Lentilactobacillus curieae: one gene and its partner. The main gene of each other region encodes a partner of the protein of the gene in region 2 in a complex. Links are inferred from orthologs where the notes say so. Each region holds a gene or a part of one and is shown on either strand. Other genes may lie near its edges.

Region 1 (2,942 bases), 260 kb from region 2 along the record:
CCCTTTTTGCCCCTCACAATTGGAGAAAAAATTTGTAACTTAGTTCTTTCTGGAAGTGCCATGATCTGCTGAATCATCTGGTCTACAGATTGACTAGAAATAACAGAGCCATCGTTTGGACAAATTGGTGTTCCTACACGAGCCCAAAGTAGCCTAAGGTAATCGTTAATTTCTGTAACCGTCCCGACAGTTGACCGGGGATTCTTTGATGTTGTTTTTTGGTCAATTGAAATTGCTGGACTAAGTCCTTCAATTGAATCAACATCCGGCTTATCCATCTGTCCCAAGAATTGCCGAGCGTATGACGATAAACTCTCAACGTAACGACGCTGTCCTTCGGCATACAGCGTGTCGAACGCTAAGGAGCTTTTCCCTGAACCCGATAAGCCCGTCATAACAATCAATTTATTCTTAGGAATTGAAACATTGATGTTTTTTAAATTGTGAGCTCTGGCTCCACTAATAATTATTTTGTCATTTGCCAATTTAAATTCCTCTTTAATCCATTTCACCTTTTAATTCAATAACAGTGTCGCGAAGCGTAGCAGCCTGTTCAAAATCAAGTGCCTTCGCAGCTGATCTCATTTCATCTTCTAGTCGGGAAATCATTGCCTTTTGATCCTTAGGAGACATTTGTTGGAAGTCGCTTTCAACAAAGTCATCCTTCTCACCACTATCGCTAGTTTCAACGGTAGAGGCAATCAATCCACGAATATCCTTCTTAATAGTATGCGGAGTAATTCCGTGTTCTTCATTATACTTGATTTGAATCGAACGCCGCCTCTTAGTTTCATCAATGGCATACTGCATCGAATCCGTTGTCTTATCAGCGTACATAATCACGGCACCATTCTCATTCCGAGAAGCCCGTCCAATTGTCTGAATCAATGAACGTTCATTTCTCAAGAAGCCTTCCTTATCAGCATCCAAAATCGCAACCAATGAAACTTCAGGAACGTCAATTCCTTCCCTTAACAGGTTGATTCCAACAAGAACATCAAACTTACCCAGTCGCAAGTCCCGAATAATCTGAGTACGTTCTAAAGTCTTGATATCAGAATGTAGATACTTTACCTTAATTCCTAAATCTTTAAGGTAGTCGGTCAAATCTTCAGCCATTTTCTTGGTAAGCGTAGTAACGAAAACCCGCTCATGCTTATCAATTCGTTTATTGATTTCGCCAACCAAATCATCCATCTGACCCATAATCGGTCTGACATCAATAGTTGGATCCAGTAAACCGGTTGGCCGAATAATCTGTTGAACAACATTTTTGGTCCGCTCTAATTCATAAGGCCCTGGAGTGGCAGACATGTAAATAACTTGATTGATGTGCTTTTCAAATTCTTCCAGACGTAAAGGTCGGTTATCAAGTGCTGATGGCAGTCTAAAACCATAATCAATCAATTGTTGTTTTCTTGCCCGGTCACCATTGTACATTCCCCGAACTTGGGGCATCGTTTGGTGGGACTCATCAACAACCAATAAGAAATCTTTTGGGAAGAAATCTAGTAACGTAAACGGTGGTTGACCAGGTTTTCTTCGATCCATAAATCGCGAATAATTTTCAATTCCACTGGTGTAACCCATTTCTTGCATCATTTCGATATCATACGTAGTTCTTTGCTTTAATCGTTGGGCTTCAAGAAGTTTACCTTCCGCCTCAAATTTTTTTACTTGTTGGTCAAGCTCTTCTTTAATCTCTGGAAGCGCCTGATTCATAATGTCGTCATTGGTCAAAAAGTGAGTCGCCGGGAAAATGGCTACGTGTTCCCGGTCACCGATAACTTCACCCGTCAGAGTATCGACTTCGCGAATTCGGTCAATCTCGTCTCCAAAAAATTCAATTCGTAAGGCATGGTCATCTAACGATGCTGGGAAAACTTCCACAACATCTCCGTGAACCCTAAAACGCCCCCGTTGAAAATCGATATCATTTCTATCAAATTGAATCGAAACTAATGCCCGTAACAGTGCATCCCGTTCCATTGTCTGACCGACACGCAGCGATACTACATGGTCCTTATATTCTTTAGGACTACCTAATCCAAAAATTGAGGAAACCGACGCCACAACAATAACATCATTTCTCTCTAACAGTGAACTGGTAGCGGAATGCCGCAACTTATCAATTTCATCATTGATTGATGAATCCTTTTCGATATAGGTATCACTGGAAGGGACATAAGCCTCTGGTTGATAGTAATCATAGTAACTAACGAAGTATTCCACCGCATTATTAGGGAAGAATTCCTTAAATTCACTATATAACTGACCAGCCAGCGTTTTATTGTGAGACAAAACTAGTGTTGGCTTATTAACCTGAGAAATAACATTAGAAATTGTAAACGTCTTTCCAGTCCCAGTAGCGCCCATTAAAATTTGTTCTTTTTCACCGCTTTCAACCCCCGCAACCAATTCCTTGATGGCGTTTGGTTGGTCTCCAGTTGGTTTGTATTGAGAAACTAAATCAAATTTTCTATCATCCTGTCGCTCTATCAATCAAAGTCCTCCAATCCAACTTGAAAGCTGATTTTTTTAAAGTAAATAAAAAGGCCTCAGCAAAACTAAGTTTTGTTTCAGCCTTACTCACAAAAGTATTTTACCATACGAACATACTTTCGCAAATCAATTTTGTCGTACCTTTTTAAGCACCCTTAACTGGTGACTTTGAGTTTAATTCCTCAATGTACTTAAATGCTTGTTGACCAGCAATTCCACCATCACCAACAGCAGTTGTGATTTGGCGAAGTTCCTTCTGACGCACGTCACCAATTGCATAAATACCTGGAACTGACGTTTCCATATGGTCATTAGTAACAATCCAACCAGATTCATCAGTAATGTTTAAACTCTTAAATGGATCGGTCATTGGCAACAACCCAACATAGATGAATACTCCTGAAGTTTCCACAACACTTTCTTCGTCTGTCTCGTTATTC
Region 2 (5,034 bases):
ATTTCTGGAATAATATCGCCAGCTTTATGCAGCTCCACTGTATCGCCAATCCGAATCCCTTTCTCATTTAAATAGTCAGGGTTATGAAGTGAAGCCCTAGCAACAGTTGTTCCCGCCAAGGTCACTGGATCCATCACGGCAGTTGGGGTAACCACTCCGGTTCTGCCAACCGTCCACTCAATGTCCCGAACGACTGTCTGGGCCTCTTCTGGTGGAAATTTATATGCAATTGCCCAGCGAGGGACTTTAACCGTTGCGCCTAACTTCCTTTGAGTCGGTAGTGAATTAACTTTAATAACGATTCCATCAATTCCATATTCCAAACTATCCCGTTTTTCTTGGTACTCATCAATATACGCATCGATTTCTGCCATCGAATGTGCCACTTGCGAAGATGGATTAGTGTTAAAACCTAGCTCCTTTAATTCTTCAAGCAGCCCGCTTTGAGTATCAGTCAATAAGTCATCATAATCGGCAACGTTATACATAAACGTACTTAATTTTCGCTTGGCCGTTTCCTTAGAATCAAGCTGCCGTAAGCTACCAGCAGCTGCGTTACGAGGATTTGCGAATGGTGTTTGACCATCCCTTTGCCGTTGTTCATTCAAACTAACAAATGAAGACTTAGGCATATAACATTCACCACGAACTTCAATATTGATTGGTCTTGTTAGTTTGCGGGGAATTGATTTGATAGTCTTCAAATTCTCGGTGATATCTTCACCAATCTGGCCATTTCCTCTAGTAGATCCTTGGACTAGCTTGCCTTGTTCATATCGCAAAGAAATTGCTAGCCCATCAATTTTTAATTCGCAATTATATTCAAAGTTCACGTTATCTGACTTAGTCAGTCTGTCCACAAAGTCTGCTAGTTCCTGTTCTGAGAACACATCTCCTAAAGATAACATTGGGATATCATGTGGCACTTTACTGAACCCTGGTAGCGTATGATCTCCAACTTTTTGAGTAGGAGAATCTGGGGTAATAATGGCTGGATATTGCGTTTCCAAATAAACTAACTGTTGATAGACTGCATCATATTCAGAATCTTCAACGCTAGGGGCATCATACGTATAATACTCATCTGCCCACTTATTCAATTTTGTTCGTAGCTCTTCTGCTTGAACCCTCGCTGAGTTTTCATTCATATTTGCAGTTGCCATCTTACAAACCCCTTTTATTCTTGTTTTTGAATTGGCGCAAATGCAGCCAACAACAGTTTAATTCCTTGAGAATCAAAAGCAATGTCTAATTCCATATCTTCACCGGTACCAGAAACTTTGACCACTGTACCGATTCCCCATGCTTTATGTGATACCTTATCGCCCACATTCCATCTCTTCTTATCAGCTCCAGAGCCCTTTGGTTTTTCAACCGTTTGGCTTGGACGATGATATGGGGTTGAAAAAGCCCGCTCAGTCTTACGATCAAATGGCGTCTTAATTGGACCGCTGTCATTGCCAACATTTTCATACTGAATCAAATCAGGTGTAATTTCATCAATAAACCTTGATTGTGGATTATTTTGCCGGCGACCATAAAGAGTCCGTGAATAAGCGTTGGTAATGTAGAGTTTTTTCTTGGCACGGGTAATTCCAACATAAGCTAACCGACGCTCTTCTTGTAATTCCTCTTCATCAGCAGCAGCTCTACCAAGTGGGAATAATCCCTCTTCCATTCCCATGATAAACACAACGGGAAATTCTAGTCCCTTAGCAGCATGCAAAGTCATCAACGTAACCGCTGATGATTCTTCATCAACATCATCTTGATCTGAAACTAAGGCTAAATCGCTAAGGAAGTCGACTAAGTTATCAATTCCAGTAGCTTGTTGATTCTCGTCATCATATTTTTTGGTAACTGACATAAATTCTTCCAAGTTTTCCACTCTTGATTGAGCTTCCAACGTTTTAGAACTCTTCAAGGCATCTAGGTACCCACTTTTATCTAACAAAGCCTCAGTGATATCAGAAACTGACAAGTCTTTTGCGTCTTTAGCAATCTTATCCATCGTATCAGCAAACTGGTAGAGTGAATTCTTTGCCCTCGCAGAAATCTCATTTGCTAAGTCAACATTCAAAGAAGCCTCTAGCAAACTCCACGAGTGATCATTTGCAAATCTTCGTAGCTTATCAACACTGGTTGGGCCAATTCCCCGTTTAGGTTCATTCACAACTCGTTCAAATCCCATCGAGTCATTTGGATTAGCAATCAGTGTTAAATATGAAAGAACATCCCGAATTTCTTTACGATCATAGAACTTATGCCCACCAACCATGGTGTATGGGATGTTTGACTTGAGTAATGTTTCTTCCATTACACGTGATTGAGCATTTGTTCTGTAAAGAATCGCAATACTGCCATAGTTTTGGCCATCTTTATTAACTTCTTCTTGGATGTTAGAAACCACAAAACGGGCTTCATCATTTTCAGTCTGACCACGATAATACGAAATTCTGTCTCCCTGATTATTTTCAGTCCACAGATTCTTATCCTCACGATTATCATTATTGGCAATCACAGCGTTAGCTGCATCCAATATCGTCTTTGTAGAACGATAATTTTGCTCAAGCATAGTCACATGAGCATCTTTGTAATCATCCTTAAAGTTCAATATATTTTGCATGTTAGCTCCACGCCAACCATAAATACTCTGGTCAGCATCCCCAACCACACAAATATTGCGATACTTTTGTGAAAGTAACGTCACTAATTGGTACTGGGCTTCGTTAGTATCCTGATACTCATCAACGTGAATATATTTAAACTTATCTTGGTAGAACTCCAGAACATCCTTATGTTGGTCAAAGAGTTCAATCGTCATCATGATCAAATCGTCAAAATCAAGTGACTGGTTTTGCTTAAGCTCTGCTTGGTAACGGTCGTAGACATCTGCCACCATCTCTTCAAATGGTCCACGGGCATTTTTTCTAAAACCTTCAGGATCCAGCATGTCGTTCTTGGCGTTTGAAATTGCAGACAAAATTGACCGTGGGTCGAACTTCTTGGTATCAACGTTCATATCATTCAAAATTCGCTTTACCAACGTCCGCTGTTCACTAGGATCGGCAATCGTAAATGCTCGGTTGTACCCTAATAAATCAATATTTCTTCTTAAAATACGCACACAAAGAGCATGAAAAGTTGACACCCAAACATCATTACCACTCTCATCGAGTAATGCTGAAACCCGTTCGCGCATTTCTTTAGCTGCTTTGTTCGTAAATGTGATGGCCAGAATATTCCATGGCATCACGTTCCTACTCTCAATTATGTAGGCAATTCTATGAGTCAACACCCGAGTTTTACCACTACCTGCCCCAGCCATAATTAGCACTGGACCTTCTGTGTGTAAAACTGCATCGCGTTGCTCTGTATTTAGTCCCTTAATTAAATCTGAATCAGCCAAATTACTGTCCATCCTCTCGCACAATTATCCAATCAATTATACCAGAAAAGCCTCACTGCTGCTTTTCAAAAAGCAAGCAAAAAAGCCGGCACGACGCCGACTTAGTCCATTTTTTTATATTTTGCTTCAAAATCAATATTGTTCCAAATATTGGTTCCTTCAATTTGCATCAACGTTTTGGCAATCGACTCAGTTGGAATTAAAATGTGACCGATTGTTCCGTGACGGCCATCATTTAAGCCATAAAAGTTGAAGTGCCAATTATCTTTGATTACCCATTGAGTTTGAATTCTGCCGTAATCTTGTTCATTGATAGTTTGTAAAACAGTAGGAATTCCGACAATCGGTTTCATCAAAGGTAACCCAGCAATTGCCCGGAGATGTTGTTCAAATTGATCAACACTCAGTGCGTATTCAAAAACTGAGCCGGCAATTCCCATATTAGGAGCGATTTTGTTTACATAAATCGACCCGTTTTCAGAAACATAGAAAGAAACTTCAAACGTACCAACATAGTCCAAGTTATTGGCAATTTCATTAGCAATCCGAATCATTTCTTTTTCTAATCCTGACTCGATTTTTGCAGGCGTAAATGCTGTGATTAAGCGAGAACGTTGGTAAATATCCTCAATAACTGGGAAGATTACCCGATCAGAATTCTCACCCCGAGTCACAACTACCGAATAGTCAATATCGTGCTTTACATATGATTCCAGGATGTATGTCCCAACATCAAGCATCCCAGATGCCTTTACAATGTCACTCTGTTTTTCAATGTAAAGTTCTTGGCCACCTAATAGTCCCCTCTGAATGGGCTTTAAAATGGCAGGATAGCCGATTGAATTGATTGCCTGGTAAATATCCTCCAGTTCGATAATCGTTGCGTACGGAGCCATATTCATGTTTAGCGTCTCAAAAAAACTACGTTCAATTAACCGATCCTGGTTAATGTCGAGTAAATCAGTATTTTGAGGAACTCTGGTGTACTGAGAAAGATAGTCGACGATGTCTGAACCAATTTGGTCATCATTATAGATAACTGCGTCACATCTTTCAGCAAACATTTTTAATGAGGATTTATCAGTGTAGTCACCCATGTACTGAAAATCAGAAACTTGCATGATATCAGAACTTTCGTTGCTGCTGTATACAGCTACCTTGAATCCCATTTTTTTAGCGGTAGTTATTAATGAAAGATTACTAATACTTTCACCAATCACTCCGACTGTTTGCCCTGGATAAACAACATTTTCATTCGCCAACATTCTCACTACCTCTTCTGGTATTTATCGATTAATCTTTTACAAATTCGACTTTTTCATCATCGAGTGATGCAATTCGAGCCAATGATTCGAGTCTAACACCAGCCTCTTCAATCATCTCGCGGCCTTTTTGGAAGCTCTTTTCGATTACGATTCCAATTCCGGCAACGTCTACGTTAGCAACTTTAGCAATTTCCAACAAACCTGAAACGGCTTGGCCATTAGCCAAAAAGTCATCAATAATCAAAATTTTGTCATTAGAGTCTAAGAATCTCTTATCAACACTAATGTCATTACTTACTTGTTTAGTATAAGAATAAACGCTAGCAGTATACAAGTTATCAGTTAGGGTCAAACTCTTGT

What was found. Proteins that work in one complex are often made in the same cells at the same time.
Region 1: the proteins of pcrA (region 2) and uvrB are in contact, whole or in part, in a crystal structure (PDB 7EGT), measured with the Thermus thermophilus proteins. The link is inferred for Lentilactobacillus curieae from one-to-one orthologs. Residues at the interface, in WP_096412145.1 of Thermus thermophilus: His654, Arg656, Phe657, Gln666, Asp668, Glu669, Lys680, Arg681, Leu682, Ser683, Lys685, Tyr686, Ala687; in WP_096411307.1 of Thermus thermophilus: Glu23, Leu25, Arg26, Asp27, Gly28, Glu29, Arg30, Phe31, Arg55, Glu326, Asp327, Phe328, Glu379, Ser382, Gln383, His398, Gly400, Arg401.

What each region holds. Positions count from the first base shown.
Region 1 is NZ_CP018906.1:1,644,007-1,646,948, reverse strand. It holds uvrB (excinuclease ABC subunit UvrB), read right to left. Parts: upstream 2,503-2,942; coding sequence 499-2,502; downstream 1-498. Other genes in the region: trxB (thioredoxin-disulfide reductase), read right to left, coding at 2,648-2,942; uvrA (excinuclease ABC subunit UvrA), read right to left, coding at 1-485. UniProt on the Escherichia coli protein: The UvrABC repair system catalyzes the recognition and processing of DNA lesions. A damage recognition complex composed of 2 UvrA and 2 UvrB subunits scans DNA for abnormalities.
Region 2 is NZ_CP018906.1:1,384,581-1,389,614, reverse strand. The notes cover bases 800-3,801. They hold pcrA (DNA helicase PcrA), read right to left. Parts: upstream 3,422-3,801; coding sequence 1,178-3,421; downstream 800-1,177. Other genes in these bases: PL11_RS06690 (ATP-grasp domain-containing protein), read right to left, coding at 3,511-3,801; ligA (NAD-dependent DNA ligase LigA), read right to left, coding at 800-1,163. In the rest of the region: more of ligA, read right to left, coding at 1-799; more of PL11_RS06690, read right to left, coding at 3,802-4,674; PL11_RS06685 (xanthine phosphoribosyltransferase), read right to left, coding at 4,703-5,034. UniProt on the Escherichia coli protein: A helicase with DNA-dependent ATPase activity. Unwinds DNA duplexes with 3'-5' polarity. Translocates on single-stranded DNA with 3'-5' polarity. Initiates unwinding more efficiently from a nicked substrate than double-stranded DNA.